One region of the Brevibacillus sp. BD137 genome, then DNA from elsewhere that is predicted to be linked to it. Evidence: predicted binding sites of a transcription regulator. Region 1 holds the regulator's gene; the other holds the start of a gene.
What was found. Region 1 encodes LexA, which represses DNA repair genes until DNA is damaged. Its sites were predicted from a motif close to CGAACATATGTTCG; they were not measured.
Positions count from the first base shown of each region.

Region 2: a site for LexA is predicted at 11,776-11,789, ahead of uvrB (excinuclease ABC subunit UvrB). Genes of this name have one in related genera too.

Region 1 covers NZ_JAOTNO010000002.1:682,933-698,147, forward strand. The annotation lists gene ODZ53_RS06405 (peptide ABC transporter substrate-binding protein) at 1-639, opposite strand, end outside; gene ltaE (low-specificity L-threonine aldolase) at 870-1,895, opposite strand; gene ODZ53_RS06415 (HesB/IscA family protein) at 2,018-2,320, shown strand; gene ODZ53_RS06420 (HelD family protein) at 2,384-4,633, opposite strand; gene crcB (fluoride efflux transporter CrcB) at 4,672-5,037, opposite strand; gene ODZ53_RS06430 (DUF896 domain-containing protein) at 5,134-5,331, opposite strand; gene yneA (cell division suppressor protein YneA) at 5,408-5,743, opposite strand; gene lexA (transcriptional repressor LexA) at 5,906-6,529, shown strand; gene ODZ53_RS06445 (DUF456 domain-containing protein) at 6,580-7,065, opposite strand; gene ODZ53_RS06450 (DUF4269 domain-containing protein) at 7,174-7,749, shown strand; gene ODZ53_RS06455 (hypothetical protein) at 7,837-8,517, shown strand; gene ODZ53_RS06460 (GNAT family N-acetyltransferase) at 8,606-9,079, opposite strand; gene ODZ53_RS06465 (MFS transporter) at 9,297-10,469, opposite strand; gene ODZ53_RS06470 (TetR/AcrR family transcriptional regulator) at 10,826-11,416, shown strand; gene ODZ53_RS06475 (GNAT family N-acetyltransferase) at 11,717-12,607, opposite strand; gene ODZ53_RS06480 (CD3324 family protein) at 13,304-13,567, shown strand; gene ODZ53_RS06485 (FusB/FusC family EF-G-binding protein) at 13,725-14,363, shown strand; gene ODZ53_RS06490 (SRPBCC domain-containing protein) at 14,426-14,941, opposite strand; gene ODZ53_RS06495 (ArsR/SmtB family transcription factor) at 14,973-15,215, opposite strand, start outside.
Region 2 covers NZ_JAOTNO010000003.1:11,163-26,377, reverse strand. The annotation lists gene ODZ53_RS06825 (acetamidase/formamidase family protein) at 1-359, opposite strand, end outside; gene ODZ53_RS06820 (GerAB/ArcD/ProY family transporter) at 492-1,580, shown strand; gene ODZ53_RS06815 (iron-containing alcohol dehydrogenase) at 1,624-2,781, opposite strand; gene ftsE (cell division ATP-binding protein FtsE) at 3,118-3,804, shown strand; gene ftsX (permease-like cell division protein FtsX) at 3,794-4,690, shown strand; gene ODZ53_RS06800 (murein hydrolase activator EnvC family protein) at 4,718-5,920, shown strand; gene ODZ53_RS06795 (S41 family peptidase) at 6,013-7,482, shown strand; gene ODZ53_RS06790 (PDZ domain-containing protein) at 7,498-8,859, shown strand; gene ODZ53_RS06785 (hypothetical protein) at 8,981-10,690, shown strand; gene ODZ53_RS06780 (flagellar hook assembly protein FlgD) at 10,755-11,687, opposite strand; gene uvrB (excinuclease ABC subunit UvrB) at 11,868-13,844, shown strand; gene uvrA (excinuclease ABC subunit UvrA) at 13,860-15,215, shown strand, end outside.

The DNA of each region.
Region 1 (15,215 bases):
TGCCCAATCCGGATGTGCCTCCAAGGTCTTTTTATGTAAAGGAAACAATGTCGGGAAAGCCGTCAATTCATAAAAAAACGGAGCTGGCGAATTGAGCTTGACCTCTAATGTAAAATCATCTAGTGCTTTAACCCCTACGCCTTCATGCGATCCTTTCCCTGTGTTAAATTCCTCTGCCCCTTTAATGAAATAAAGCATATAGGCATATTCGGACGCTGTCTTCGGGTCGAGATTTCTTTTCCAGGCGAACTCAAAGTCATGGGCGGTTACCGAATCTCCGTTGCTCCATAACGCATTTGTTTTCAATTTGAATGTGTACGTCGTCAAATCCGCGGATACCGTATAACTGTCGGCGATTGCGTTAGCTATTTTTCCATCCGGTCCATAGCGAGTCAGTCCTTCAAAACAGGCAGTAATGACATCAAAGGAGGTACCATCGGAAGCAAGTCCGGGATCCGCTGTCGGAGGCTCTCCACCGTCTGCGTTCCAATTCAATACCATCTCTTTTCCCGTTGGCTGCACTGTTTGAGATGCCTGATCATTTGGTTTCTTCGTTACCGCCGTTTCACTTGTACTACATCCCGTAATAACTTGAAGCAGCAAGAAACAGCTCAAAATGAAGCTCATCCTCTTTCTCATCGAGACAATCCCCCTTGATTCCATTCGATTCCATACACCAGTAAATACTATTGCTTTATCACACTACTATGATAACGCAAGTGTAGGAGAAACAAATCAGACGGTATGGCGAAAAACAGATCGTGTATAGACTCTTATTTTGTACAAATTGTCTAACTATTTAGAATTGATGGTTGAAGCAAAGAAAAAAGCCAGTCTTCCCTTCGACTGGCTACAAGCGTTTGATACAATTACACCGTTACCAATAATTCCTCTACTGCTTCCACAACGGTCTTGATATGTTGATCGCTAATGTGTCGATGCGTCGTAAAGCGAATGACATACTCGTCAAAATCGACCGCGAGCACTCCTTTTTCCTCCAAACGTTTCAAGAAGGCGACAGCTGTTTGTCCAATCGAGCCCGTATTCACCAGCACGATATTCGACTCGACTTGCTCCACCTGAAGCGATAGCTGGCGCAAGCCTTTCGCCAATTGCTGTGCCCGTTCATGATCTACTGCCAATCGTTCGGTCATTTGTGTCAGAGCAATGATGCCCGGCGCTGCCAAATACCCTGCCTGACGCAACCCCCCGCCTAATTTTTTTCTCCACCATCTCGCTTCTTCGATAAACGCACGTTCACCAGCCAAAATGGAACCAACTGGAGCACTCAGCCCTTTGGACAAGCAAATCTGAACGGTATCGGCATAAGCGCTAAGCTCACTGACTGCAACACCTTGTGCCACAGCCGCATTGAAGAGACGCGCACCGTCCAAATGAACGGGAACACCGTGTTTTTGCGCGATCTCATAGACGCTCTTCATTTGCGCAACAGAGATTACCGCCCCGCCCGCGCGATTATGTGTATTTTCGAGACAGATCAATTTTGTCCGAGGAAAATGGATATTGTTGCCCCGAATCGCCCTCTCTACCTCTTCTGCACGCAGAGCACCGCGTTCACCAACCAGCGTCCGTGTTTGCACGCCAGCCAATGCCGACATTGCGCCGCCTTCATAGTAAAAAATGTGCGAATCCGCTTCCGCAATGACTTCGTCTCCGTTGACACAATGCGTCAAAACAGCGACCTGATTACCTTGCGTGCCACTTGTTACGAACAGCGCAGCTTCCTTTCCGAGTATTTCAGCCGCGATCGCTTCCAAACGATTGACAGTTGGGTCCTCCCGGTAAACATCATCCCCAACCTCCGCTTCCGCCATTGCTCGAAGCATCTCCTCGGTTGGCTTCGTAACGGTATCACTTCGTAAATCGATTTTCATAAATCATTCTCCCCCACCCTGTTGTCATTCTCTAGACATACGTAACACTTTCAACATTGCATCCTGATTTCCCTCTTGCTAAGATGGAGGGGTAACTTACATACAGTTAGGGGATTTGACCTGTGAAACTAAAAATCACTCGTAACGCTGCCAAGCAATTGGCTCCAATCATCGAGCAAGAAGAAGACAAAGAATTGAAACTGCGCGTTTATATTACGCACGCTCACGGTGATCATGCACATTACGGACTCGCTCTGGACAAGCCAACAGAAGAAGATGTTGTGATCTCTACCGACAAAGAGATCGATGTGATCGTGAAAAAGGATGAGCCATTGCTGGATGGCGTCGTCATTGATTACCTCTTCTTGCCAGAAGAAGGTTTTGTGATTACGAACCCTTCTAAAGGTAACACAGGTGACCACTAAGCATGATACAGATAAACCCTCTGCTTTTTTACAGGCAGAGGGTTTTCTTTGATGAGTAAATTCTTATTCGTCAGTAGCCATGGTGTACAGCACTGCCGGTAAACCTTTCAGCAGCGGTGAAGAAACGTCATCAACCTGCGTCATAACAAGGCGATGGACTGGACGTGTCATCGCGACATACAATAGCTTCGCGTCCCATTCATTATTTTGATAGGCGTCCACATCAAGCAAAATGACCACATCAAACTGCAAGCCTTTTGTTAAAAAAGCAGGCATGACGGTTACGCCCCCCGGAAATTGGTTATCCTTGCTGCCTAACAGAGTCAGATCAGCTATCTTGCCTTGCAGGCCTTTATGTGCTTTTTTACTCGCTAGGATCGTTTTCGCCACGATCGCAATCGTTTTGAAGCCTTCCGACTGGTAGTCTGCCACACGCGAAGAGATGTCCTCCCACAGTTGCGTTCTTGAACGAGCCTTGACCATGATTGGTTTTTCACCATGACGCAAAACCGGTTTTGCCAATACCGTCTCGGGCAATTCAATTTGCCGCAACACTTCGTTAGCACAGCGCATAATCTCAATTGTCGAACGATAGCTTTGCGACAACGTATAATAGGAAGGTAACAGCTGTGCAAATATCCCCTTGGTCAACTCTTCCCAGGCATGAATTCCTCGGTAGCTATGAATGCCTTGCGCAATATCTCCCACGATCGTGAGCGAGTTTCGCTTGGTTGCCAATGCGATGACAGCTATTTCTAACGCACTCAAGTCTTGTGCTTCATCCACGACCGTATGATCAAAATGCTCCGCCTTATTCATTCCTTCCACAATATGCTGCAAGTACAGCAATGGCGCGATATCTTCGGGCTCCAATCTCTCCTCTGCAAACAGCGCAGCACTTGACTGAGTCACATCACGCACAACTTCGTCTGAAATGTCAGCAGGTGCGAGTTTGCGCAGCAATTCCTCATCAGCAATCAGCTCGCGATAAGCTGTGAAGATTTCCAGTCTCGGAAACGAAGTCAGGTACGTATCCAGGATTTGCTCCAGCATTTTCTCGAATTTGTACAAGCCTTCTTTGTCCAAATCGACTTTTCGTTCTCGTAAATGGGCAAATAATTGCTTGTTCATTTCTTGTTTTAAATGCTTGCGAAGCGCTTCTACTCGTCGATGATACGGCATATTGGCGAATTGCTCCAAGAAGCATTGGCGAATAAAATCACCCGGAATGGAAAAGACTTGCTTTGTTTTGTTGTATAAAAAGCTGAGTTTCTTAAAAGGGATTCTCGTTTCGACGATATGCCGAATGTATTGCTCCAGCGCCTCCCGACAAGCGAGCGATCCTTTGAAGCGAAGCCTGTTTCGCGTCATTTCTTTCTGGCGCTCGTCCTGCCCCTCTTCGAAGAACAATTGAAGAGGCTTATCCGGACTCACGATTCTCCATCCTTTTGGTAGCAGAGGCTTCACGAGACGCGCTGCCCAATCTACAAAGGTAGACTGTTGAACGTCATCGACTCCCAACTCCGGCAAAACCTCGGATATATAGGTAAGAAACATCCGGTTTGGCGCAAACACCATGAATTTTTTGGACATCATGGAATCCTGGAAGTTATAAATCAAATAGGAGAGTCGGTGCAGCGCAATGGTCGTTTTTCCGCTCCCCGCTACTCCTTGCACGACAATGGGCCGTTCTTTTTCCGCCCGAATAATATCATTTTGCTCGGATTGAATGGTAGCGACGATGTCTTTTAGCCTGCTATCGTTCGCCTGATTTAGATTGGCTGCCAAAAATTCATCGATGAAGCCCTCCTGCAAAAACTCGTCAGGATGCCCCATTTCGCGGTTAATTGTTTCTTTTACCGCTCCATCATAGATGCCGACGATCTTTCCGTCTTCAATCGCAAAATTACGCTTTAATCGAACTTCACCACGCACGATCTCGCGCCCCATCCGATAAAACGCGTCTTTGCTCTCACCAGAATAATAAAGACTGGCGATAGGCGCACGCCAATCCACGACGACAGAATCAAATGTATCGCTGCGTACAATTCCCCGTTTTCCTATGTAGACCTGATCCAGCTCGTAGATTTCATCCTTCAAGAAGTCCACTCTGCCGAAATAAGGCTTCTCTCGCCCCTGATCTTCCAGATAGCGCAAATCCTTTGCCTTTTTAGAGTTAACGACCTGTTTCACATAGTCATCGGTTGCCTCGCGAATTTCATTGCGAAGCTGCTCCATTTCTTCATCAATAGCTGAAATGGTTTCATCCAGCTTTTTTTGTTCCCATTCATAATCACGATGCTGTGTACTCACCTTCATTCCCCCTCACATGTATCGTGTATTTGAACGTATCAGGACCATTGCCTGGCCAGCCATATTCCAACCGCACATGAAAGTAGACCGACTCCCAAACTGAGAAGAGCATATAATGTGCCCCGCAACAGATGTCCTTCTCCCCAAAAAGTGACCACTTCCAAGGAGAAGCTAGAGAAAGTCGTAAATCCTCCCATGACACCCGTTGCAAATAAGAGATAGAGTGTTGGAGATAAAATGCCACGTTCTTTCCCCAGCACGAACAAGATGCCAATGATCATGGATCCACAAACATTGGCGATCCAGGTTCCCCACGGCCATTCCGGCTGATTTGCGAGTAAAGACAATAGGTAGCGCACAAGAGAGCCAACTGCTCCGCCAACCGCCACAGCTATCCACGCCATCGCTATCCCTCCCTGGCTATCAAAGCGTTATGTATGTCACAGAAAAAGACACCCTAGCGTCAAGCGAGGATGTCTGTCGTATCAGTAATTGTTATCTTACTGTTTTGGCTTATTTTCTTCAAGGTCTTCCACATAACGGATGGAATCCAAATTTGCTCTCAGTGAAAGCTTAACGGCGTCAATGTACTTTTGGCGCAATGCTTTTTGCTCGAGCTTTTCTTCTTCGGTTAAACCTTCTTCGCGAGATTTTTTGACCAATTCGTTAATGCGTTTAATTTCTGCGTCAGATACCACTGCTGGTTCCTCCCACTCTGTAGTAGTGCCGCTTCATTATACCACATTCGAATGATCTCGCAAGACAGCCGAACACTTACGGCATATCAGGCATGATCAGAGTCTGACCCGGATAAATCCAGTTGCTATCCAAGCCGTTCGCTTCCTTGATTTCTATGATATAGTCACGAACATCCGTATGCTGATCTGAGTAGCGAACAGCTAACGACCATAGACTATCTCCGGATTGTACGGTTACTTCTATGCCTTGTGGCTCGTCCATTGGCGAAGCAGCAAACACTAGTTCGGTCAACAAGTAAAAAAAGAGAGTAAATGTAATAAGAAACAAGAGTGCTTGACCTCTCGTGATACCAAAACGAACACGACGTTCTTCTTTTTTCTCGAAACGATTACGTACTGTCGATGAATTCATGATAATGGCCTCCTTGCAAACATACGTTCTGTTCTCTTGTAAGCTCATAATAAATGAGAACATATGTTCATGTCAACAACGAAACGAACTTATGTTTGTCGAACGCAAGCTCCCATGGTATAATATAGGAAAATATGTTCGAGAAATCAGGGGTGTCTTTCTATGTCAAAATTATCGAGTAGACAACAAGCCATCATCGAGTTCATACGAAAGGAAGTTCGTGATAAAGGATATCCGCCTTCTGTACGTGAAATTGGAGAGGCAGTTGGACTCGCTTCCAGCTCAACGGTACATGGTCATTTGGCACGCTTAGAGAAAAAGGGCCTCATTCGTCGAGATCCTACCAAACCTCGCGCCATCGAATTGCTTTCAGATGAAGATCGTTTTCAAGACAATTTCGAAGACTCTGTCGTCCGTGTGCCAGTAATCGGAAAAGTAACCGCTGGACAACCCATTACAGCCATTGAGGATGTAGAAGAATACTTCCCGCTTCCAGACAATATCGTGACTTCCGACAAGGTCTACATGCTGCGCGTCTCCGGGAATAGCATGATTGATGCCGGGATTCTCGACGGAGACTACGTCATTGTTCGCCAACAGCACGTAGCGAACAATGGTGACATTGTCGTAGCCATGACAGAAGAAGATGAAGCGACCGTCAAAAGATTTTTCAAAGAAAAGAACCACTTCCGTCTCCAACCGGAAAATGCCACGATGGAACCGATTATTCTGGAGCATGTCACCATTCTTGGTAAAGTCATTGGTGTCTATCGCCTCATTCACTAGTTTCCACGTAAAAAAGGACAGCCTCGGCTGTCCTTTTTGTTTTCTATCTGTTATCTGGCGATAAAAAACCAGATGATCATCGTAACTTGCAAGATGACTTTTACGACCGCACTGCCCAAAAATCCGATCAGTGAGCCTACCCCCGCTTTCACTGCTCGCTCCATCGATTGCTTCTGCACCATCAACTCTACGAGAACGACGAATACGAACGGCAAGATCAGCATACCAAACGGTGGGAAAACGAAAATCCCGAGGATAATTCCGGCAGCAGCAGCAATGGACGACCACTTGGACCCCCCGTACTTTTTCACGAAGTACATGTTCGTCAGCAAGTCAGCACCGTAAAGCAGAATGCTTAGAACGACCATTCCCCACCAAAAGGATGCCGGCAATCCCGCTCCCGGATCTGCAATGAAAAAGTGATAGAGCAAAAAGCCCCCCCACAACAAGATCGTATCAGGTAAAACGGGTAAGAAAATTCCTGCGATGCTTAGCAGGAACAATAACACAACCACGACCCACAAAAATATTTCCATCCACTACACTCCCTTCATTTAGGTATACGAGTGATTACCAATTTCGTTGCGCGCTTATTCACTTTTGTCTACACTATTTTAAAAGAAAGTAGACATGGGGGTAGTTTCATGAAAAATTGGCATGATCTCTCTTACTTGAGCAGAGGAACGATGCGCCAAAAAACGGCATGGAAAGCGATTCAACAGACGCATATCATGGAAGTACTAGCCGATTACCGTCCAGTGCTTGCCGGAACCATCCCATTGGACATTGATGTTGAGCAAAGCGATCTGGATATTATTTGCGAGAGTCATGATCTGGATCAGTTTGAGCAGGTTGTTCGTAAAGCGTTTGGCTGCTCAACCAGCTTTGAAGTGACACAACTTGATCTCAAAGGGATTCCCACGTGCGTTATTTCGTTTTTCACAGCTGGCTTTTGGTTTGAATTGTTTGCTCAACCGGTTGCAGTCGAAAAGCAAAACGCCTATCGTCATATGGACATCGAAGCACGATTGTTACATATAGGGGGCTTGGATGCGTGTATACATATCAGGGCTCTGAAGCAAGACGGCCTCAAAACAGAACCTGCATTTGCTCGATACTTTCATATTCCAGGTGATGATCCGTATGAGGCCTTGTTGCATTTGGAGTCGTTGACCGAACAGGAATTACGCCAAAGAGTTCAGCTCCTACGAAAGGATTAATCTGCTAGCAAATCTATCAACTTGCTGGAATCATAAGGGGTAAACAGCGACTGGCGTTGCAACCGATCATTAAGGAGGGCATACTATATGAATTGGCTGATGGAGATACCGTTCCCCACTGGAGAGAATCGGATAGAAACAAACGTCGACCTCTCATTTAAGAGATTCGAGTCAAGTGGGCTTCAGGAGCCTCCCGATTTTATCCATGATATCGTCCTGCAATGGGCCATCGCCCCTTTCGTTGTTCATGAGCATACTGCTTATCGGATTGCGGCCCACAACGATCCCGAGATAGAAGCGTATGCTTCCGTCAATTTCACAAGCCTGTTTACTAACGTACGGGGAATATACACGAATGGAAAGATGGAGGAAATCAGGCTGGAGGACTTAAAGCCGAATATAAAGAGTTCTTTTATCGAATCGGTCATACATACAAGTAAGATTGATCTTCTGGTAAGCGATTTTTATCTACAGGGAGAATGTGAGCGTAGTAATCGACTAAGCATAAAGCTGTTCCAAATAGACAGGGATTCCTTTTTCAAGCAGACTACCTACCTTCCCCAACCCGATCACAAAAGGCTCTGGGACTTTATGAATAGACCATTCAAAACAAGTGACGAGGTCTCCATATCCCCCACGAACTGGGTGCTCAGTGACGACCTGCTAGAATCCCCCTTTCTCGTATTTCTCTCACGCTATGCAAGTGAGGTTGTTTTAACGGTGAACGAAAAAGATCAGAATGTTACTATGGTTTCATTTAAAGAGTAATCAGGGCACTCAGCTGGCCGACGTAACCAGCTTCCTGTTCTCAGGATTACCGACTTTTTGTTTTTTTGTATTCAGCTTTCGTCTCTCGTTAGCATAAACTTTTCTTCATTCGAAAATTCATCAGCTTAGTGCTATTGCGTTCAACGATTTGCGATTTTACTACGATGTACCCTTTTCTTTCAAAAAAAGGTCTAGCGGTAATACTCGAATCGGTTTCTATTTCGATTAGACCTAATTTTTTGGCTTTAGATTCAAGTGTGTCTACCAATGCTGAAGCAATTCCTTGCCCCTGATGCTCTTTATGAACAAATAATCTATCCAGGTAACCTTGTACACTCATGTCAGAAAAGCCCATGATATAACCATTCATTTCAGCAACATAGGAAATATTACTCGTTAAAGCTTTCAACCAGACCTCTTTCCTCTGCTTCAAATCCGCTAGGGAAGCCCAAGCATTTACTTGTTCTTGCGTGTAGTCTTGCTTATTTATAGTATGTACGGTCTCATAAAATAAAGTGATGATCTGGTCAATATCCGTCTCATGAAATCTTCGAAGTAGCATGGAAACTCCCCCTAGAGTATAACGTGGCTACCGAATCATGCCGGTAGCCGCGTCTCGTTTTTTTATTGTAGCATCGTTCCCCCGATAGTTTACGTTCATTTATCTACATCGATATGTACTTTTCGTTGCCTTAACAACCACACCGCATTGTTGCGTCCAACAATTGGGGGGCCGTTCATTTGCGGTCTGCTTTTTTGTAAAGAAATGAAAGATCACTTTACTCCACTGATTGAACCACCGAATGCCGTGATGCCATTCTGGACAATACAAACACAGCAATGATGGCGATGAGTACGCCGAGTACGCCGAACCAGGTAATGGATGCTAAAGAAACACGGTTAACGATCAGCCCGCCAATTCCTGCGCCGACAGCCATGGCAAGCTGCATCATGGAACTGTTCAAGCTCAGCATGACGCCCGTGGATTCAGGAACAAGCGAAACTAGGTTAAATTGCTGCGCGGGAGCGGATGACCAAGCGGCAAAAGACCAGAGGATCAAAATGGCGAATACGGGAATGACCGACTGTCCGACTAAAGATAGCAAAATCAACGAAATGACGTGAAGCACCATCCCAGAAACGAGCGTGTATTTGATGCCCCGTTTATCCGCACTGTAGCCGCCGACTTTCGAGCCAATCAAACTGGCAACGCCGAACACGAACAGAGCTGCGCTAATCAATGATTCATTTAAATGAGTTACCTCTAGCAGAAAAGGGGATAAGTAAGTATAGACGAGGGAATATCCTCCCAACCAGAAAAAAGTAATCGCTAAAGCAACCAAAACCTGAGGTTTTTTTAACAAAGCAAATTGTTTGATCAGAGGGATAGGCTTGTCGCCCTGCATACGTGGTATAACTGCAGCAATGACAAGCATGGCCAAGCCCGCGACAATCGCAATGGCCAGAAATACCGCTTTCCAGCCAAAAGCAGAGGCTATCATTCTGCCCAGCGGGACGCCGATGATGAGCGATGCGGTAATGCCCATGGTGACGTTCGCGATGGCGCTGGCCTGCTTACCTGGCGGAGCAATTTTGGCGGCGATACTGAGCGCGTTAACTGTGACCACCCCGGCGCCTAACGCCGTAATGATTCTCGCGGTAATGAAGAAACCAAAGTCAGACATTATAAATGTCAGCAGGTTTGCGGCAATAAAGAGGCCCAGCGAATAAAGTAGGAGCTTAAGTCGGTCCATTTTGGCCGTCAGCGCCATCAAAATAGGAGTGCCGACCGCATAGGCCAGGGAATAAACCGTAATGAGCTGACCTGCTGCCGCAACATTTGTTCCCAACGTTTCTGCAATCCGGTCTAATATTCCGGAAACGATGTAATTGGATGTTCCAACTAAAAAGCTGATCAAGGCTAGAACGTAAACTTTCCAAGTTCTCTTCATCATTCACTCTCCTGCTGTGTTTTATATAACTATCTTTTTGTCGATAACGAAAAAACGCCACGGCTGCATGTTAGTAGCTAAAGGAGCCAGCGCGGAGCTTGCCGTAATGTTTCACTTTATTCCTCCCGCAAAATCTTGATCTAGGGATCATAGTTACAAACCGACATGGTTCTCTCCTCCTTTTGAAAAAACGGCATTCAGCATTTTGTTTCAATACAACACCAGTTGCTTGAACAACACTTGTTGTATTTGTATGCTATAATAGCAACCGAATGGTACGCAATCAGCAATAACCATAAACCGTTGTATAGACAACACCATTTCTATCATGTCGTTTTACTGGGGAGATCTTAACCATGACCATTAAAAAGAATGAAGCTGATCCCCGTGTGATACGTACACGGCGACTCCTTCAAGACGCTTTTGCTTCATTAATTCAAGAAAAAGACTTTGAATCGATAACCGTTAGGGATATTGCAGAGCGAGCTACTGTTAACAGAGCGACTTTTTATGCGCACTTTGTAGATAAATTCGAAATTCTTGAGGCCAGACTAATGGAATCATTTATGACAATCATGAATCATAGAATAAGCGGTCACGAAGTATTGAATGAAGAAACAATTCAGAGTATCTTTCTCGGGGTATGTGAATTTCACATGGGTCTAAGCACTATGTGCAAAAGAAGAAATACATCGCTTGTACCTGTATTTGAAATTCAAATAAAGGAAAAAATTCAAACGATACTTCTTTCCTTTATAGACAAAGACAAGATGCTATCGACTCCAAACCAGCAATTCTTAATAAATACAGCTTCTGTCATGTTAAGTTGGGGGATGTATGGGGCGGCTTACGTTTGGAACAATGAGGGGTGTCTGATAAGTGCGGAATCATTCGTTAAACAGTCTTTGCCCTTAGTCATGAACGGAGCCAAAGAACTGCTGGGATAGGTCCTTTTGTTGTGTATCACAATGGATCATCCCGCCATTCTTGTGTGCTGTACGACGATCTGGCCTCAATCTGTTGATCATCCTTCCCGATCGTCGACTTCCACAGCATCTTTGTCTTGCCAATTCTGGATGTGACCATCTGGGTGGATTAAAAAACTACCAGTCTTTATAAACTGGTAGCACATAACTCATATATTGTGATAATCACATTTGATCATTTTGTAGCTGCTCTTCTCATCGACAGCCCCCGATGGCACGAAGCTGTTTTTCTGGTTCACCTACTGTGTCATTTCAAACCTTTTATGCGTGGGAAGTAAGCGGAAAACGAAAATGTTCTGTCTCCATTTTTAACGAGGGGCGAACAAATAAGACATCATCGGTCGTTGTCATCCATGCAGATTGGATCTTTTCATTCTCACTATCCGGCATAAAGTGAAAATGAATGATCGTTGTCTCAGCAGTTATCAAATGAGAAATGACCGTTTCTATATCAACTGGTTTTTTACTTACAACATCAAATACATGCAGTTGGTCATCTTCTCTTTCAAATAAGACAATCACATCCGCCTCTTCGAGATAATAGATCGCATCCCGAAAAACAAGCAAAAAGTAAAACATCAACAGATGCTCGCTATCTTTGATGCCTAGTCTCGTTGAAACGGGGATTCTTTTCGCAGCAAATTCCTTCACAATATCAAAATCAGCCTTATTATCAACATCCAGCTTACGCAAGACCGATTTTTGTTCCACTTGCTTTTTCAAATCGGTTGCCAATAAACGAAAACTACTTTCAAGTACTCTCTCAAATCCAAACTTCGGATAAAAATCGAGCACAGTATCATTGGCATACAAATATATAAAATCGTATTCCTTCTCGCATATTTCAAGAATATGGTTCATCAATTTCGCTGCCAGCCCCTGGTTGCGATAGGCAGGATGCGTCATGACCGTTCCGATTTGAAGTGCCTTGTAGTCTTTTCCATTGGATGTCACGATCATCTTACTGGCAGAAGCGTTCGCAATAACCTGATCCCCATCCAAATAGGAATAGCAGACATAGTTGTCATTCCAAAAGCCCTTGTTATCCCATTCTCTAAAATCGAGCTGAAAGATCTGCTTGGCGAGGTCATTAAAGCTTTCCTTGTATGTTTTGATATGCTTGTAGTCCCTAATCAATCGATATTCGCGCATATAAAAACCTCCCCTTCTATTTTTTGTGCGGTTTGTCATCATCCATTCCTTTTTCGCAATCCCTTCTTTCCAAATAAAAAAGACCACAAGAAGAATTCTCTTCTCATGGTCAAATTTATCGTTGTGATGAAGATACCTATCCCGAACTGAATAGATATCATGCACAAACGTGAAATTTGTTTGAATGAGATATAATGCCTTCTAATCGCTTTTGAAAAAAGGAATAAAAAAGAAACCAAGGGCACACCCTTCATTTAACCTTTTCCCATATAAAATTCATTCGAATTTTACTTAGCGATTATCAGTTTCATCATACTCAATCAAAACCTCTTTTCACATTCACTACCATTACTATATTTGACTTTCAAAAGGTTGTAAATGAGCATTCAAAATCCACTCACATTTTTGTAAGTATCGTTATACAAAAAAGCCATTTTCTTATATAATTCAAATACCCCCTTTTAAAAAAGGGGACACCGTTTTCAAAATGGACCTCGAGGGGGGTGTACCAATGGCGAATGCTCCCAATTTGCCACATACCGCAGCGGCTCATGCAAAGCCTAGAAATAGTGAGGCGATACTTTGCATGAGGTGGTCTTCCGTTTAAACGAATCATCGCCTTCATTTGCGTATCTCATTTCCTATTTCTTGGCTTTGCCCCTTATTTGCCTATCTATAAATAAGGAGCGAGCAGAAATGAAATGTGTGAAAGCAAATTTAATCCTTCCTGAATCGTTACTCGCGGAAATTCAAAAGTACGTGCAAGGAGAAACCATTTATATTCCGAAAACAAAAGTAACCCATCAAAAATGGGGGACGCGCACTGGCGGAAGAAAACTCCTGGATGAGCGGAATACAGCTATTAAAAGCAGTTTTCGGGCCGGGACGGCTATTTCTCAGTTAGCGGAGGAATACTTTTTGTCTACAGAGACGATTAAAAAAATCGTGTATACCAAATAGACGTTTATAAAGCACTGAAGACCTTTTCATTAGGTTGTCAGTGCTTTTTTATGGCGAGTTTTTTTGGGAAATGTCCTTTCCCTTTCTCCTCTCCTACAAACACGCTAAAGTTAAAGAAGAACCCACCTTACAAGACAGAAACAGGAGGAACCGCAACATGGAACCTTTTATCCATACGCATCAATATCACTTCATTAAATCACGCGTTCAAGCAATCATGAACGCCTATGCGACCAGTACAGATGTCAACGTGATTCGTGCTCGTAAAGAAATCGCTCATGAAGAAGTCTTTCAATTGTTCCCAAACATGACGGAAGAACAAAAAGAGATTTTGCATCCGATTGACTCGATAAAAGAAAAGGCAGAAGGAAAACAGTTTTTGAATCAGCTTTCACCGTTTGTGATTCCGTTCCCTGCTGTCACAGAGTCTTCCATTAAGAAGCTCTTTCCAAAAGTAAAGAAGCTAAAGGTCTCGAATTTAGCTGAGATCGATTTTTCAGATATCTCTTATCTGAGCTGGCTAGACACTGCGACAGAAAAGAAATTTATTGTTGCTTACCACGAAGGAAAACTGATTGGCATACACGGACAGTTTACAAACGTAAACAAAAAAGGCGTTTGTGCGCTCTGTAATCGCTTTGAGGAGATCGGCATGTTCATCCTTGAAGCCAAAGGTTCAGGGGATGGAACGTATTTGAAAAAAGGAAACTACATTTGCCAAGACAGCATGTCATGCAATCAAAATATCATTTCGCTGGATAAGCTGAACGATTTTATTGGGCTGATGGTGAAATAAATCTACCTACTAAAAAGAAAGAGCCGCCGGGTCTTCATACCAGGCGGCCTTTCCTATTTCGCTTACTTGATCTCGTTTAGACTCTCTTCCAAACGATCCCACGTTTGGGTGATGCCCTCAAGCATGCCCATGTCCATGACAGTTTTGAGAGCTTCCGCAGATACATATTCAGAACGGCTGACCAGCTTCGTCTTGCCACCCAAATCGATGAATTCCATCATAACCTCAGTCGAAGGCATCGCATCGTTTGTGTTGCCTTCTGCATCTGAAAAGTAATCGGTATAGATGATTTTCTCGGGCTCAACTATTTCCTTATAAACACCTTTGCCCCAAGATTCCATGCCGTAAAAATCTCCTTGATTCTTATCGACACACTTCATGCAGTAATGCCAAACACCACCTGGGCGGAAATCAACATGACAAACTGGGAGTTCCCAGCCTTTCGGTCCCCACCAGCGCTTGAGATGCTCAGGCTCCTTAAACATCTTGAACACGAGAGCTCTGGGCGCGTCGAATACACGCTCCAGTACCAGCACTCGCTCGTTCTCTACCCTTGAAACCATTGCGTTTCTTGACATAGTAATTCCTCCTCATTCATTTGAATGAAACTCAAGTTTTTTCCTTGTCTTGCAGTTCCCGCAAATAGTCTTCCAGGTTATCGAATCTTTCTTCCATAACACGCTGGAATGACCTCACCCAAAAATCCAGCGCTCGGAAGGGCTCGGGCCTGAGTTTGTAAAATCGGCGGTTGGCTTCGGCTTTCACATCCACGATCCCATTGTCACTAAGCACCTTCAAATGCTTCGAGGCTTGGGGCTGGCGAAGCCCCAGTTGGTCAGCGATTTCCCCTAC
Region 2 (15,215 bases), on a different contig from region 1:
GACAAGACAGCTTTTCCATCTTGTATCGGAATCATTTTGATCACATTTTCTTGCAGGTCGAAACCCATTACACCCAGTTCCGGCCCTGTAACCATTACGCCTTGATTTTTAATCTTAATTTTCTGAATATTAACAACCAAAATATCACCTGGTTCTGTTCCTTCTATATAAATAGGGCCGGAAGCAGGGTTGATCCGATTCCAATCAAGCTCTTGAAACACCGTGTCAGCCGATTGAATTTGGTCCTCGAAGCAATCGCAAGTTTCAAACGTTACGATACTGCCTGCTTCTACCTTCAAGACCGGCCGATTCTCAGGAGACATGGCATAAATTACGTCCTGCTTTTTTACTCTGTACATGGTTGCAGTCCTCCTATCCATTTTACATATATTTCTTTATCATAGCATGAAATGCCTACGTGTTTAGCGCCGATTCATGGAGGAAATAATTGTATAAAGGGATCGAAGGCCTAAAGAGAGCAGGGAGCAATCATGCAAGAGAGCTACAAGATCAGTCCCCGGCAACTATTGATGCTCGTCACCCTTGTTACCATTGGGGATTCCGTTCTCGTTCTGCCTGGAATGACGGCTACACTCGCTAAACAGGATGCGTGGATATCCGTCCTGATCGGGCTTGTGGTGGGACTGCTCAATATTGTCTTACTCATAGCTGTGGGGAAGCTTTATCGGAATCAGAGCTTCTTTACCTTCGTTGATCAAACCGTTGGGAGAGTATTAGGAACGATCATTACCCTCTCGTTTATTTGTTATACGCTGTTTTCAGCAGGGGCGCATGTGATGGAAATCGGCGACTTTGTTGGCACGCATCTATTAGTCTCGACTCCAAGATTCGCGATACAGCTATTGTTTGTCATTGTGATTATGTTTGGTGTTCGTTTGGGACTGCAAACAGTTGCAGAATCGGCAGAAATCTATTTTGTCTGGTTCTTTTTCTTTTTTGGGTTACTCATGATTACCCTGCTGCCACAGGCGGACATGTCGAGAATTCAACCTGTATTTGAAAATGGGTGGAAGCCTATTTTGCAGGGATCTACTGCGGCATTCGCCTTCCCTTTTTCAGAGCTGGGCATTTTTATGGCGGTTCTTCCGTTTGTCTCGCCTATCCAAAAACGTATGAGATCTTTTTTTCTGGGGACGTTGCTTGGAGGCATTGTGTTGTTCATCATCATGCTGATGTGCATCCTTGTTTTGGGGGCAGAACAGACTTCGCGGCATTTTTATCCAACCTATGTTCTTATCAAACAGCTAAAACTCGGGGATTTCATCCAGCGGCTAGAGGCGATTATCGCGGTGATTTGGTTTATCGCGGTGAGCGTCAAAATTACATTATATTGCCTGTTTTTTCATTTGGGCATCCGTCACGTCTTTCGAATCGAGAACTTCAGGGTTCTCATCCTTCCATACATCGTTTTGCTCATGGTAATGTCTATGATTTTCTCGCCCAATATGGTTGTCTATGGCGACATCATTGCGAAGTACTGGCCATTCTATGATGTTACCTATAGCATCGGTGTACCGTTGGTGCTATTATGCGGAAATGTTATTCGGAAAAAAAGGTAACAAACGCCGTACTCCCATTCTGGAATACGGCGTTTGTTTGTGTTTACAAAGACATGCGAAGAATCTGTGCCACATCGTCACTCGTCAATGTTTTAAACTGACCGATCGGTCCAAACGGAGTAGCTTTTTCGGCCATGAGCTGCAAGTGCTCGTCGGTGATGTCGTAATCAGCCAATCGGGTAGGGGCACCGATACGCGCAAAGAAAGCTTCCGTAGCGGCGATCCCTTCCAAGGCGATCTCATCGTCTGTCTTGCCGGAAGGATCGACATTCCATACCTCTGTTGCGAAGCGCACGAAGCGAGCGACGTTTTCACGGTACACATAGCGCATCCATTTCGGGAAGATGATTGCCAGACCGCCACCGTGCGGGATGTCGTAAACAGCACTGACAGCATGCTCAATGGAGTGGGTTGCCCAGTCTGTTGTGACGCCAACCGGGAGAGTGCCGTTCAATGCCATTGTTCCGCAGTACAGGATGTTGGCGCGGGCATCGTAGTCTTCCGGATTGGTGAGGACGCGTTCTGCATTTTCGATGACGGTCTTCATGATCGACTCTGCAAAACGTGTTTGCAGTGGAATTTCGGCTGTATGCGTGAAATACTGCTCGAATACATGGGACAAAATGTCGCTGATTCCGTAGATCGTTTGGTCGCGAGGTACGCTAAACGTATGCTCAGGATCCAGAATCGAAAACGCCGGAAATGTCGTGCCAGCTCCATGCTTTTCTTGTGTCTCCCAGTTGGTGATGACACTTCCCCGATTCATTTCAGAACCAGTAGCGGCAAGTGTCAGTACGGTACCGAGGGGCAGCGCCTCTTGTGCGACCGCTTTGCGCGTATAAAAATCCCAAACATCTCCCTCGTAAGGCACACCAATCGCGACTGCTTTGGCCGCGTCGATTACACTACCACCACCTATAGCGAGTATCCAATTGACACTCTCTTGGCGGCATAACTCAATTCCTTTCTTAACGGTACTCAGACGTGGATTTGGCTCCACTCCGGGCAACTCATGCACGCGGCAGCCCGCAGACTGGAGGAGAAAAATCACTTTGTCGTAGAGACCAGTTCGCTTTATACTGCCACCACCATATACCAAAAGAACGGAGGGACCTAGCAGTCTTGCTTTTTCCTCGAGCTGGGCCAATTGACCCCGTCCAAAAATCAGCTGTGTCGGGTTATGGTAAACAAAATTTTCCACGTTGATAACCAGCTCCTTTTTTATGATGACCTCTTGTCACACTCATTGTAGCCAACTGTTTTCCATGATGCTAGGCGGGAATGTGCAATCTTATTATCTCCCTAATTCGTGGCAGTTGTTAACAATCGAAGCTGTTTCGACAAGAAATGAGAGATTTAGTGGATACCATCCGTGAATCGTGGTGGTATAATGGATAAGATGGGAAATCCCGCTGTTTTTCAGCAAGGTATGGCAGCGGTTGCTAGTGGGTAGAGGGGTTTTGTCGATTTTACCGTTAACAAAAAATCAGGATCAAGATACATAGACAAGGATCTGACGAAGTAGGATGTGATTGGCTTGATCGAAATGTTCGATGTATGGAAAACATACCCGAATGGAACCAATGCTTTGAAAGGAATCAATATTCGGATTGAGAAAGGTGAATTTGTGTACGTAGTAGGCCCCAGTGGTGCGGGTAAATCTACGTTTATCAAATTGATGTACCGTGAAGAGAAGCCGACGAAAGGACAAATCTTTTTGGGTGGCTTCAATGTCAGCAGAATCAAAGAGCGTCAAATACCATTAGTCCGCCGCAGTATCGGTGTCGTGTTCCAAGACTTCAAGCTGCTGCCGACGTTAACCGTTTTCGAAAATGTCGCATTTGCGATGGAAGTAATCGAGAGCAATCCGAAACAAATCAAGCCGCGCGTGATGGATGTTTTGGGTCTCGTAAAGCTCAAGCATAAAGCCAAAATGCTACCAAACGAGCTGTCCGGTGGTGAGCAGCAACGGGTTGCCTTGGCGCGCGCATTGGTGAATAGTCCGGGAATTATTATCGCGGACGAGCCAACGGGGAATCTGGACCCAGAGACCTCTTGGGAAATCATGAAGCTTTTTGAAGAAATTAATCAGCGTGGAACGACAGTCGTTATGGCTACCCACAATAGAGAAATTGTAAACACCATGAGAAAACGGGTGGTTGCGATCGAAGCAGGCCAAATTGCCCGTGATGAGCAGAGAGGGGAATACGGTTATGAAGATTAGGACGCTGGGGCGCCATGTCCGTGAAGGGGTCAAAAACCTCGGGCGGAACGGCTGGATGTCGTTCGCTTCTATTAGTGCCGTGACCATTACTCTCTTTATCTTGGGAGTTTTCCTCATTCTGGCGATGAACGTCAATTACTTTGCGCAAACCGTGGAAAAGCAGGTAGAAATCCGCGTCTTCATGGACTTGCTGGCGACAAAAGAAAACATCACACAGGTTGAGAACAACATCAAGAAGCTTCCGCAAGTCGAGTCTGTGTCATTTGTTCCGAAAGACGAAGGACTAAAGAAATTTAAAGAGAGCCTTGGTGAAAAAGCGTATTTGTTTGAAGGATTGGAGGAAAGCAATCCTCTGCCAGATGCGTTTACCGTAAAAACGAAGCAACCGCAAGACACTGCTGCTGTTGCTGCTCAAATTAAAAATATCCAGTATGTCAAAAGCCTGACCTATGGAGAAGGCACTGTGGAAAAGCTGTTTTCCTTGACAGGAGCAGTTCGTAATGTCGGGATTGCCTTTATTATTGGACTTGGTTTTACCGCGATGTTCTTGATTGCCAACACGATTAAGCTGACAATTGTGGCACGTCGCAGAGAGATTGAAATCATGAAGCTGGTTGGTGCCACGAACTGGTTTATCCGTTGGCCATTCTTTGTGGAAGGGCTCATGATGGGTGTGGCAGGGGCATTGATTCCGACCATTATGTTAATGGTTGGGTACTACTACCTCCTGGATGCCATTCACTCCAGTTTTGAAGCTTCCCAACTATTTAAACTGTTACCGCTATTCCCGCTCGTGTATCAAGTGGCGTTGGCTTTGCTGGCGATTGGTGCATTCATCGGGATTTGGGGAAGTTTGGTGTCCGTACGTCGCTTCTTGCGAGTTTAATAATTTGAAGAGCGTGGGAGGAGTATCATGAGAAAGAGAATCCTGCTAGCACTCGTAATCACTGGGCTTGTAGTCGGTACGGTGCTTCCGACGAATGTGAGCTTGGCTGCGCCTAGTAAGGCCTCTTTGGACAAGATTAATCGAGAGCTAAAAGAGATCCAAAAGAAGAAGAAAAGCCAGCAGCAGCAAATGAAGAAGACAGAAGAACAGATCAATGTCGTGCAAAAAGAGAAAAAGGGTTTGGAAACGCAATTGATGCAAATCGATTTGCGTCGCAACGATACACAGAATAAGCTGGACAAGCTTGAGCAGCAAATGGATGATACCAAGGAAAAAGCAGCAAATGCGCAGGATAAGCTGGATGAGGCAAAGGATCGCGTGGCGAAAAGGGATGCCTTGCTCAGAACACGTGTGACTTCCATGTACGAACGTGGTACGGTCTCCTATTTGGATGTCCTTCTCGGTTCCTCTGACTTTGGGGACTTTTTGACGCGTATGCAGGCCTTGCAGCTTATTTTGGAGCAGGACACGCGTATTTTAGAGGATAACATTCGCGATAAGGAAACCATCGAGACCAAAATGAAAGAAATTGATCATCAACTGACTGTGTACGCTGGGATGTTCGATGAGGCTGAGGAGCTCAAAGTCGAATTGGACAAGCAGTACAAGCAAAGTTTAGTGGTCAAGGCTGAACTGGATAAAAAAGAATCTGCTCTTGAAGTGGATTTGGAGCAGTATGGGCAGGAGCTTTTGGCTATCACCAAACAAGAAGCAGCCAAATATTCGGAGCGAGTACGTGCGCTGAGCGCATCCAGTACAGGCTACAAGGGTGGAAAGTTTGGTTTGCCTGTCGCAAATGGGCAATTCCGCTTCACTTCAGGCTTCGGAGTGCGGTCAGACCCGTTTACAGGCCGTTCAGCTGGGCATAATGGTGTAGATATGGCAGCACGGAAGGGAACGCCAATTTTGGCTGCGGCTGACGGAATTGTTCTCTTTGCAGGATATAACGGCGGCTTCGGGAATACAGTAATGATCAAGCATAACGCAGAATATACCACTCTGTACGGTCATATTCGCGAGGGAGGTATCAAGGTTTCTGTTGGGCAATCCGTATCGAGAGGTCAAAAGATCGCAGAGGTAGGATCAACAGGTCGCTCAACCGGAAATCACGTACACTTTACCGTCTATAAAAACGACGTAGCAGTTAACCCAATGCCGTACTTGAAGTAGACCCTCGTGCGACCAGACAAATATTGTGAACGGAACATGCATACACTAGCAGCATATCTTTTTCCGGTAGCACAAAGGATGGTGACGTAACAGTGAGATGGAAAGGACGTACCGTAATCGCGCTTGTACTCATCTCCATGGTAGCCAGTAGTTTTGTTACGATGGCGATCATGAAGACATCGGCTAGCGCCAGTTCGAGTCAAGGTGGGGCTTTAACAGCATCCAGCATGGCGCTGTTTTCTGGAAGCGGAGATTATCCGAAAGAGTTCCAGAAGCTGTACGAGGCGTTTTCAGCAATCAAGAAAGATTACATCCAAAATGTCACCACTGAGCAGTTAGTAGAGGGTGCAATTGGCGGAATGGTCGGGTCGCTTGAAGATCCGTATAGTGATTACATGGACCCTCGCTCTGCTGAGGAGTTCACATCTACCCTACACTCGACTTTCCAAGGGATCGGGACAGAGGTAACGATGCAAAATGGTCGGGTAACGGTTGTTTCCCCATTCAAAAACTCCCCAGCGGAGCGTGCGGGGCTACGTCCAAACGACCAAATTTTGAGCGTAAATGATGAAACCCTTGAAGGATTGGACCTGCATCAGGCAGTGACGAAGATTCGTGGTCCAAAAGGAACGAAGGCGGTTCTCAAAGTAGTGAGAGCCGGAGTACCAGAGCCTCTTACCATTGTGTGTGTACGTGACGATATTCCGATTGAGACGGTAAACAGTCAGATTATCGAGAAGAATGGTGTTAAAGTAGGGGTAATTAACCTTACCCAATTCTCTACAGACACAGCTAAGCACTTCAAAGAACAGCTGGCTGCTCTTGAGCAGAAGGGGATTGGCGGTCTGGTAATTGACGTTCGAGGCAATCCGGGCGGGTATTTGCTGGCTGTGAAGGAAATCGGCGAAATCCTCGTACCGAATAAAGGCAAGATCGTACAAATCGAGTATGGAAATGGCGGACAGCAAAAAGAAGAGTATTTCTCGACTACAGAAGCTGCCAAGCCTTATCCAATCTCGGTACTGATTAATGGCGGAAGCGCCAGTGCATCGGAGATTCTCGCGGGTGCTCTGCGCGATAGCGGCAGCTACAAGCTGGTCGGTGAGAAGACCTTTGGTAAAGGAACCGTTCAGAGTACCATGGAAATGAACGACAAGAGCCAATTGAAGCTGACGATTGCCAAGTGGATCACACCGAGTGGGGATTGGGTCCATAAAAAAGGCATTAAGCCAGACTTTGAAGTCAAGCAACCTGACTATTTCAACGCAACTCTGCTGCCGGCAGATAAAGTATTGCAGCGCGACATGGCTGGTACTGACGTGAAAAACCTGCAACTCATCCTGAAAGGCTTGAATCTGTCCCCAGGGCGAGAAGATGGCTATTTTGATGAAAAGACAGAGGAAGCAATCAAGCAGTTCCAAACCTCCAGCAAACTTGAGGTAACTGGCAAAGTAGACGCGAAGACACGCTCTTCGCTGGAAGAAAGTCTCCGTAAAACGATGACGAAGCCAGAGAATGATCTGCAATTGCAAAAAGCTCTGGATGTAGTCACGGGCAAGTAATGAATAATCAAGAAAATGGAAGCAGGTAATTCCCTGCTACCCGTAGAAATGATAACCACGGCAAATCAAATGCCGTGGTTTTTCTTTCCTTTAGTTGAGGTGAGGCAATTGGCGATACAGGCAGATATGCTTACCATTGCATATGGCTTTGCCGCATTTTTTATCAATCCTGTCTTCTATCTCTTTCTGGTTTTTATTTATTTGCATTATCGCAGACAGATGAATCTGGAAAGACAGCTTTTTTCTGCACGCATTCAGTCCCCCTTGCTCTCAACGATACGGGCTGTAGGGATGGGCTTGGTGGGAGGCTTGCTGATTTCTCTTCTTAGTGCAGGACTTGGCGTGGTCGTGCAAGCACAGGATTTGTGGATACTATGGGGATTGGCGCTCATCTTGGCGCTGATTCGTTTACGATTTCTCTGTTTCGCATATGCTGCCGGGATTTTGGCGATTTTACACGCGATCACACTGGTTATTCCACCGGTTACGGACGTTCCAGGATTGAGCTATATCTGGGAAATGATTCGTCAGGCGAAACCATTGCCATTGCTTGCGTTAGTTGCGATCATGCATCTAATTGAAGCGATGCTCGTACGCTGGAATGGCGGGCGGGACGCTTCTCCACTGTTCGTGGAAGGGCAGCGTGGTCGGATTGTCGGTGCCTATTTGCTTCATTCTTTTTGGCTGACCCCAGCCGTGCTGTTCGTACAGATGGAGCCAGGTGCTATCAGTGGTGCGTTGTATCCGGGGTGGCCGTTCTTTTCGCCAGAAGCCGCTTCATTCGGACTGATGCTTCTGCCCACAGTGACCGGATTCTCTGATATGACGCAAACGATGACTCCGTATAGAAAAGCAACGCAGGTTGCAAAAAATTTGACGCTGTATGCGCTCATTTTGTTGGGATTGTGTGCTCTGACTGTATGGTTTTATCTGTTGATCATGCTGACCGCGCTCTTTGCACTATTCGGTCATGAGGCGCTGTTTTTCTGGAGTCAGTATCAAGAAAGAAAGCGTACGCCTTATTTCATCCAGTCTTCGCGCGGTGTAAAAGTAATGGGTGTCATTCCGGGAACGAGAGCAGAGGAAATCGGCATTACGCCCGGTGAGATTATCGTGAAAGTAAATGGCATTTCGGTGCGGGAAAAGGAAGATTTATATCCAGCACTACAAGTCAATCCTGCCTTTTGTAAAATGGAAGTACTCACGCATGAAGGTGAGCTGAAGTTCGTACAGTGTGCGGTCTATGCGGGTAATCATCACCAACTGGGGATCATTGTGGTTCCAGATGCAAATACCCGTGCATTTGTTGATTTGAAGCGCGCCAGTGTAGTCGAGCTGATCAAGCAAAAGCTGGAGAAGCTGAATGTAGGGGCATAAGGAGAGTTAGGGAGAAGGTATGCAGACAAACGTGCATACCTTCTTTTTTTCGAGAAAAGCTTGTCCATTCGGTAACTTACTGGTGGCAGTTGCGTCTCAATGTAGGAGGAAAAAAGAGGGAGTGGGTCCGGTGTTCAAAGGGAAAAGAACGGTCTCGTGGTTTTTGTCGGGTACATTAGCTGCCGCCACAGTTTTTGCCGCCCCCTTATCAGGAGCAGGCGCAACGACAACTGTGACCGTAGCACAGGCCCAATCGGTTGTAGCTGTACCGATGCATGTGACGAAAGGTGTCCAAAAGCTAGTCAAGCTTTTGCCGGAGCTGTCTTCGCGCTTTGTCGTTTACGGTGGCGATGTAGATGGACCTGGTGTTAGCGGGGTAGTGGTCACGTTTGCACAGTCTGCTGCTGGGGCTGAGTCGGCCATGGATGATGCGATTTTTGACGGACAGACAGGTGAGTTGCTCAGACTGAATTTTACCCCGAAAGCAGCAACAAAGCCTGCCTACCCGACTGAGCAGCAAGCCAAAGCACGTGCGCTGGCTTTTGTCGCTGGATTGCAGGGGACTGGCACAGGAAACAACTATCAAGCGAGAGAGGTTTATAAAAATAAGGATTTATTGACGGTTCGACTGGTGCGAGTCCTGAATAATGTGTTGCTCGATGACGATTATGATTGTCTCGTCAGTTTTGATGCATCGGGAAGAATCGTTTGGTTTTCCACGTTTGATGGCAGGCTATACGAAAAAGTAAGTCCCTCTTCCCTCCCATCTCCGCAGCGTGTCATCTCCTCCGAACAAGCTGTACGAAAGTGGCAAGAAAGCCGGCCATTAGAGCTTGTATATTTATTGCCCATTCATAATCATAGCGAACAGGTAGAAGCAAAGCTCGCTTATGTCCTGAAAAATGGAATCATAACGCAACAACATACAGGTAGTGCATTGGATGCCTTCAGTGGCAAACGATTGGTAACAGCGAATTCCCGATCGACAACCAACCCGGCTCAGACCATCAATGTGACTGGAACAGGTGAGAAGTGGGTAGCGCAAACAGAGACACAAGCGCGTGATTTGTTACGCATATTGTTTAGACTCGAAACAGAAAAGCTGCCGCTGTCCGTCTACGAAGCGAGTTACGATGATGGCCCAGCCCTTCGCTATTTCATATGGGGGAATTTTGGTGAGGGGGTTTCCAATGCTGACAAGATATCTCGAATGGCTACCTTTCCTGAGGGAAGCACTAACGGTGAGCAGCATCATCTCCTCGTGACGGATGCAAAGACTGGTGAACTGCTTGCATTTTCCACAAAGGTAAATAATCCGCAATGGTCTAATGTGAAAACGGATAAGAAGCGGGATCGGATGGAAGCGGATAAGCTTTTGAAAAGACTGACTCCGTCTGGAAACAATCAGATCCAAATAACGGAGGATGGAGATGAAAGGTACACCTCGATCATAGCTGATCCCCTTGTAAACGGCATTCCAGTTTATGGGGTCAATCAGAGTGTGGAGAACGGGATGTATACGATTCGGATCGATTCATGGACGGGTACATGGGATCAGGTGAGCATAAACAAACCGGCCAGTGTCAAATACCCGGCCCGTTCTCAAGCCCTTAAAGAACAAGTAGCCATGACCCGATTACTGCAAACCTATCCACTTGAGCTGACCTATATCCACCAGCCAGATTATAAGAAAAACACGATTACCTGGAAGCTCGGCTATGACCTTTCGTTTCGTCAAACTCGCTCGCATTGCTTCTGCGGGGGAGAATCTAAAGTAGATGATACATTTTATGTGGATGCGATAACCGGAAAAGTGATCGTAAACGAATAGGAACTTGTAAAAGAAAAAGCCGCCTTCTCCGATTTCGAAGATGTGCGGCTTTTTGGATAGGATTCTAGGCAGTTGCTTCGAATCCTGTGATTTGATTGAGAGCGACTTTCTTATCATCCTTAAGGATGAATTCGACGACTCCGTTTTTCATGCTGACAGCTTTGACCACTCCGGAAAGAGGAGTATTGGTAGTGGTGCCGTCCGGGTTTGTCTGAGACAGGTTGTACGTGATGTTGTAGCCGATCATTTGCGCATAGGCAAGGGAGTTGCCCATTGTTCTGTTTTCAGGTTTCACCGTCATGCCTACGATTTCTTCGGCTTTTACGGTTGATCCATTATCCAGTTGGAATTGTGCGGTACCGTTTTTGGTGGTAAAGCCAGTGATGACGCCATTCAAGATTTCATCAACCTTGGAAACGTCGTTTTTGGTATCTGGATTGCCATCCCGGTCGACTTCCTTTGTTACTTTATAGGAAATCTCACGACCGATCATTTCCATGTACTTCACGCTGTTGTCGAGCGTATTGCCGGCCAGACCTTGCGATTCCAATCCGGAGACGTCTGCCAGCGGAATCGGTGTCGATTCGCCTGCGATACGGAAGTAGATTTTGCCTTGATCCATGTAGACGGCATCAAGTACGCCCTCTTTCTTCTCCGTCTTAGTTTCTCCCGTCATCTCGTCTTTTGTAGTAAGGGAATACGAAGCAGTACGACCTACCAGCTTTTCATATTTCTCCAAAGTGACCATGCTGTTGTTCGATTGCTCCATCAGCGTGGTCATTTTTGTGATTTTTTCTACCATGGTCAGCATACTTGTTTGCTGGATGAATTGAGAGTTGTCCATGGGGGACATAGGATCCTGATGCTTTAACTGCTCCAGCATGAGCTTCATAAAGGCATTTTGGTCGAGCTCCGTGCTGAATTCCTTTTTGCCTTTATAGCTCATATGCGGTTGTATATAAGGGTTATTTTTGACGGTTGTTCCGTTATCTGACATGTCAATCCTCCCTGAAGGTGGCGAGTCTATCTGCGTATGATTGTACTTCCTTCATCTTATATCGGAAAAATCGGTGGAAAGATGAAGACAAACGTTTGTTCGAATTTTGGGCTTAAACTAGCCGAAATTGTGTTATAATGGAAGTAGAAACAGTCATGCTATGAGGAGATGAACGAGGGAATGGAGCGTTTTGAATTGGTATCGGAGTTTCAACCGTCCGGTGACCAGCCAACCGCCATTGCCGAGCTGGTGGCAGGGTTACAGGCTGGCAAGCGACACCAGACATTGCTGGGTGCGACGGGAACGGGAAAGACTTATACGGCTGCCCAGGTAATTGCTCAGGTGAACAGGCCAACACTCGTGATGGCACACAACAAAACTCTGGCCGCGCAGCTTTGTGCAGAGTTTAAGGAGTTTTTCCCGAACAACGCGGTGGAATACTTCGTCAGCTACTACGATTACTATCAACCCGAAGCATACATTCCCCAATCGGATACGTTTATTGAAAAAGACTCGAGCATTAACGACGAGATCGACAAGCTCCGTCACTCGGCTACCAGTGCGCTGTTTGAACGCCGAGATGTGATCATCGTTGCCTCCGTCTCCTGCATTTACGGGTTGGGTTCGCCCGAGGAGTATCGGGAGCTGCTCTTGTCTTTGCGTGTTGGTATGGAAACAGGACGGGACGAGATATTGCATCGTTTGGTCGATATCCAGTACACACGCAACGACATCAACTTCACGCGCGGTACGTTCCGTGTGCGGGGTGACGTCGTGGAGATTTTCCCTGCCTCAGAGAGTGAGCAGGCGATTCGCGTTGAGTTTTTTGGAGATGAAATTGAGCGGATTACTTCGATTGACGTGCTGACCGGCGAAATTTTGGGACAGCGTGATCACATTGCCATCTTCCCTAAATCTCACTATGTGACGCGCGAGGAGAAAATGAAGCTAGCTGTCCAAAGCATTGAGGCCGAGCTGGAAGAAAGACTGAAAGAATTCCGTGATGCGGGCAAGCTCCTGGAAGCACAGCGACTAGAGCAACGCACACGGTACGATATTGAGATGATGATGGAGATGGGCTTTTGCTCCGGGATCGAAAACTACTCGCGCCATCTGACGGGACTGCCTGCCGGGCATGCTCCGTATACCTTGCTGGATTACTTCCCAGAAGATTTTATCGTCATGATGGATGAGTCGCATATGACCTTGCCACAGGTGCGAGGGATGTATAACGGTGACCGCGCACGGAAGGATGTACTGGTCGAACACGGATTCCGTCTGCCCTCTGCACGCGATAACCGCCCACTCAAGTTCGAGGAGTTTGAAGCAAAGCTAAAACAAGCGATATACATTTCGGCTACACCTGGTCTTTATGAGCTGGAACACTGCCCGGAAATGGTGCAACAGGTGATTCGTCCGACAGGCTTGATTGATCCAACGGTTACGGTACGTCCGATCAAAGGACAGATTGACGATTTGATTGGCGAAATTCAAGCCACGATTGCGAAAAATGAGCGAGTTCTCGTCACGACTCTGACGAAGAAAATGTCTGAGGATTTGACGGACTATCTGAAAGAAATCGGAATCAAGGTCCGCTATCTTCACTCGGATATTAAAACGATTGAGCGGATGCAGATTTTACGCTCATTGCGTTTAGGTGAGTTTGATGTGCTGGTCGGAATCAACCTCTTGCGGGAAGGTCTGGACTTGCCGGAAGTATCACTCGTGGCGATTTTGGATGCAGACAAGGAAGGCTTCCTTCGCAATGAGCGCTCGTTGATTCAGACAATCGGTCGGGCTGCGCGGAACGCTGAGGGACGCGTTATCATGTACGCGGACAAAATGACAGATTCGATGGCCTCTGCGATTCGAGAGACAGAACGTCGTCGTTCCATTCAGATGGCTTACAATGAGGAGCACGGCATCACGCCGCAAACCGTGAAAAAGTCCGTCCGCGAAGTAATCGAGGCTACTAAGGTAGCGGAGGAAAAAGCGGATTACTTGCCACATGCGGACTTCAAAAAAATGCCGAAGAAGGATCGCGTGGCTGTCATAGAACGTATGGAAGAAGAAATGAAAGAAGCGGCACGCAACCTCATGTTCGAGCGTGCGGCCGAATTGCGTGATTTGATTCTTGAGCTGAAGGCGGAACTCTAAGGAGAGGTTTTTTTCATGCCATTAGAACATATTGTCGTAAAGGGTGCACGTGCCCACAATTTGAAAAATGTTGATGTAGTCATTCCGAGGGACAAATTCGTCGTTTTGACGGGTTTGTCCGGCTCGGGTAAATCATCGCTTGCTTTTGACACAATTTACGCAGAGGGACAACGACGCTATGTCGAGTCTCTGTCTGCATACGCCCGTCAATTTCTCGGGCAAATGGACAAGCCGGATGTGGATTCGATTGAGGGACTTTCCCCTGCAATCTCGATTGACCAGAAAACGACGAGCCGCAACCCTCGCTCTACAGTAGGAACGGTTACGGAAATCTACGACTATTTGCGCCTTTTGTATGCGCGTGTCGGTAGAGCGGTTTGCCCGGAGCATGGCATCGAGATCCAATCCCAAACTATTGAACAAATGGTCGATCGACTATTGGAGTATCCTGAGCGCACGAAAATGCAGATTCTAGCTCCTATGGTGCAAGGACGCAAGGGAGAGCATGTCAAGCTACTGGAGGACATCCGCAAGCAAGGCTTCGTCCGTGTGCGGGTCAATGGTGAAATTACCGATTTGTCCGAAGACATCAAGCTGGAAAAGAACAAGAAGCATAACATTGAGGTTGTCGTTGACCGGATCGTCGTGAAGCCGGATGTACAGGCGCGTCTCGCAGATTCCTTGGAAACGGCACTTCGTTTAGCAGACGGCAAGGTCATCGTTGATGTGATGGAGCAAGAAGAGCTGCTGTTCAGTGAAAAGCATGCTTGTCCGGTATGCGGATTCTCCATTGGAGACCTGGAGCCGCGGATTTTCTCCTTTAATAGCCCATTTGGTGCTTGCTCAGAGTGCGACGGATTAGGTGTCAAACTGGAGGTCGACCCGGATATGGTCGTTCCGGATGCGACGAAGACGCTCGATGACGGGGCGATTGGCGCATGGGAGCCGAAGACTTCGACGTACTATCAACAATTGTTGGAATCAGCTTGCCGCCACTTTAACATTCGAATGGATGTGCCATATGAGGAGCTTACGGCAGCGCACCGACAAATCTTGATGTACGGTAGTGAAGGCGAAAAAATTCACTTCCGCTATGAGAACGAGTTTGGACAAGTACGCGAGGCAGTCGTACCTTTTGAAGGTGTCGTCATTAACCTGCAACGACGTCATCTGGAGACCAGCTCGGATTACATCCGCGAGCAAATCGAAGGATTTATGAGCCAAAAGGCGTGTCCGGTCTGTAAAGGCCAACGTTTGCGACAGGAGAGCTTGGCGGTTAAGGTCGGGGAGCGTAGCATATCCGAGCTGACTACGCTGTCGATTCTCGATGCGCATCGGTTTGTTGATGGTCTGGAACTGACAGAGCGGGAA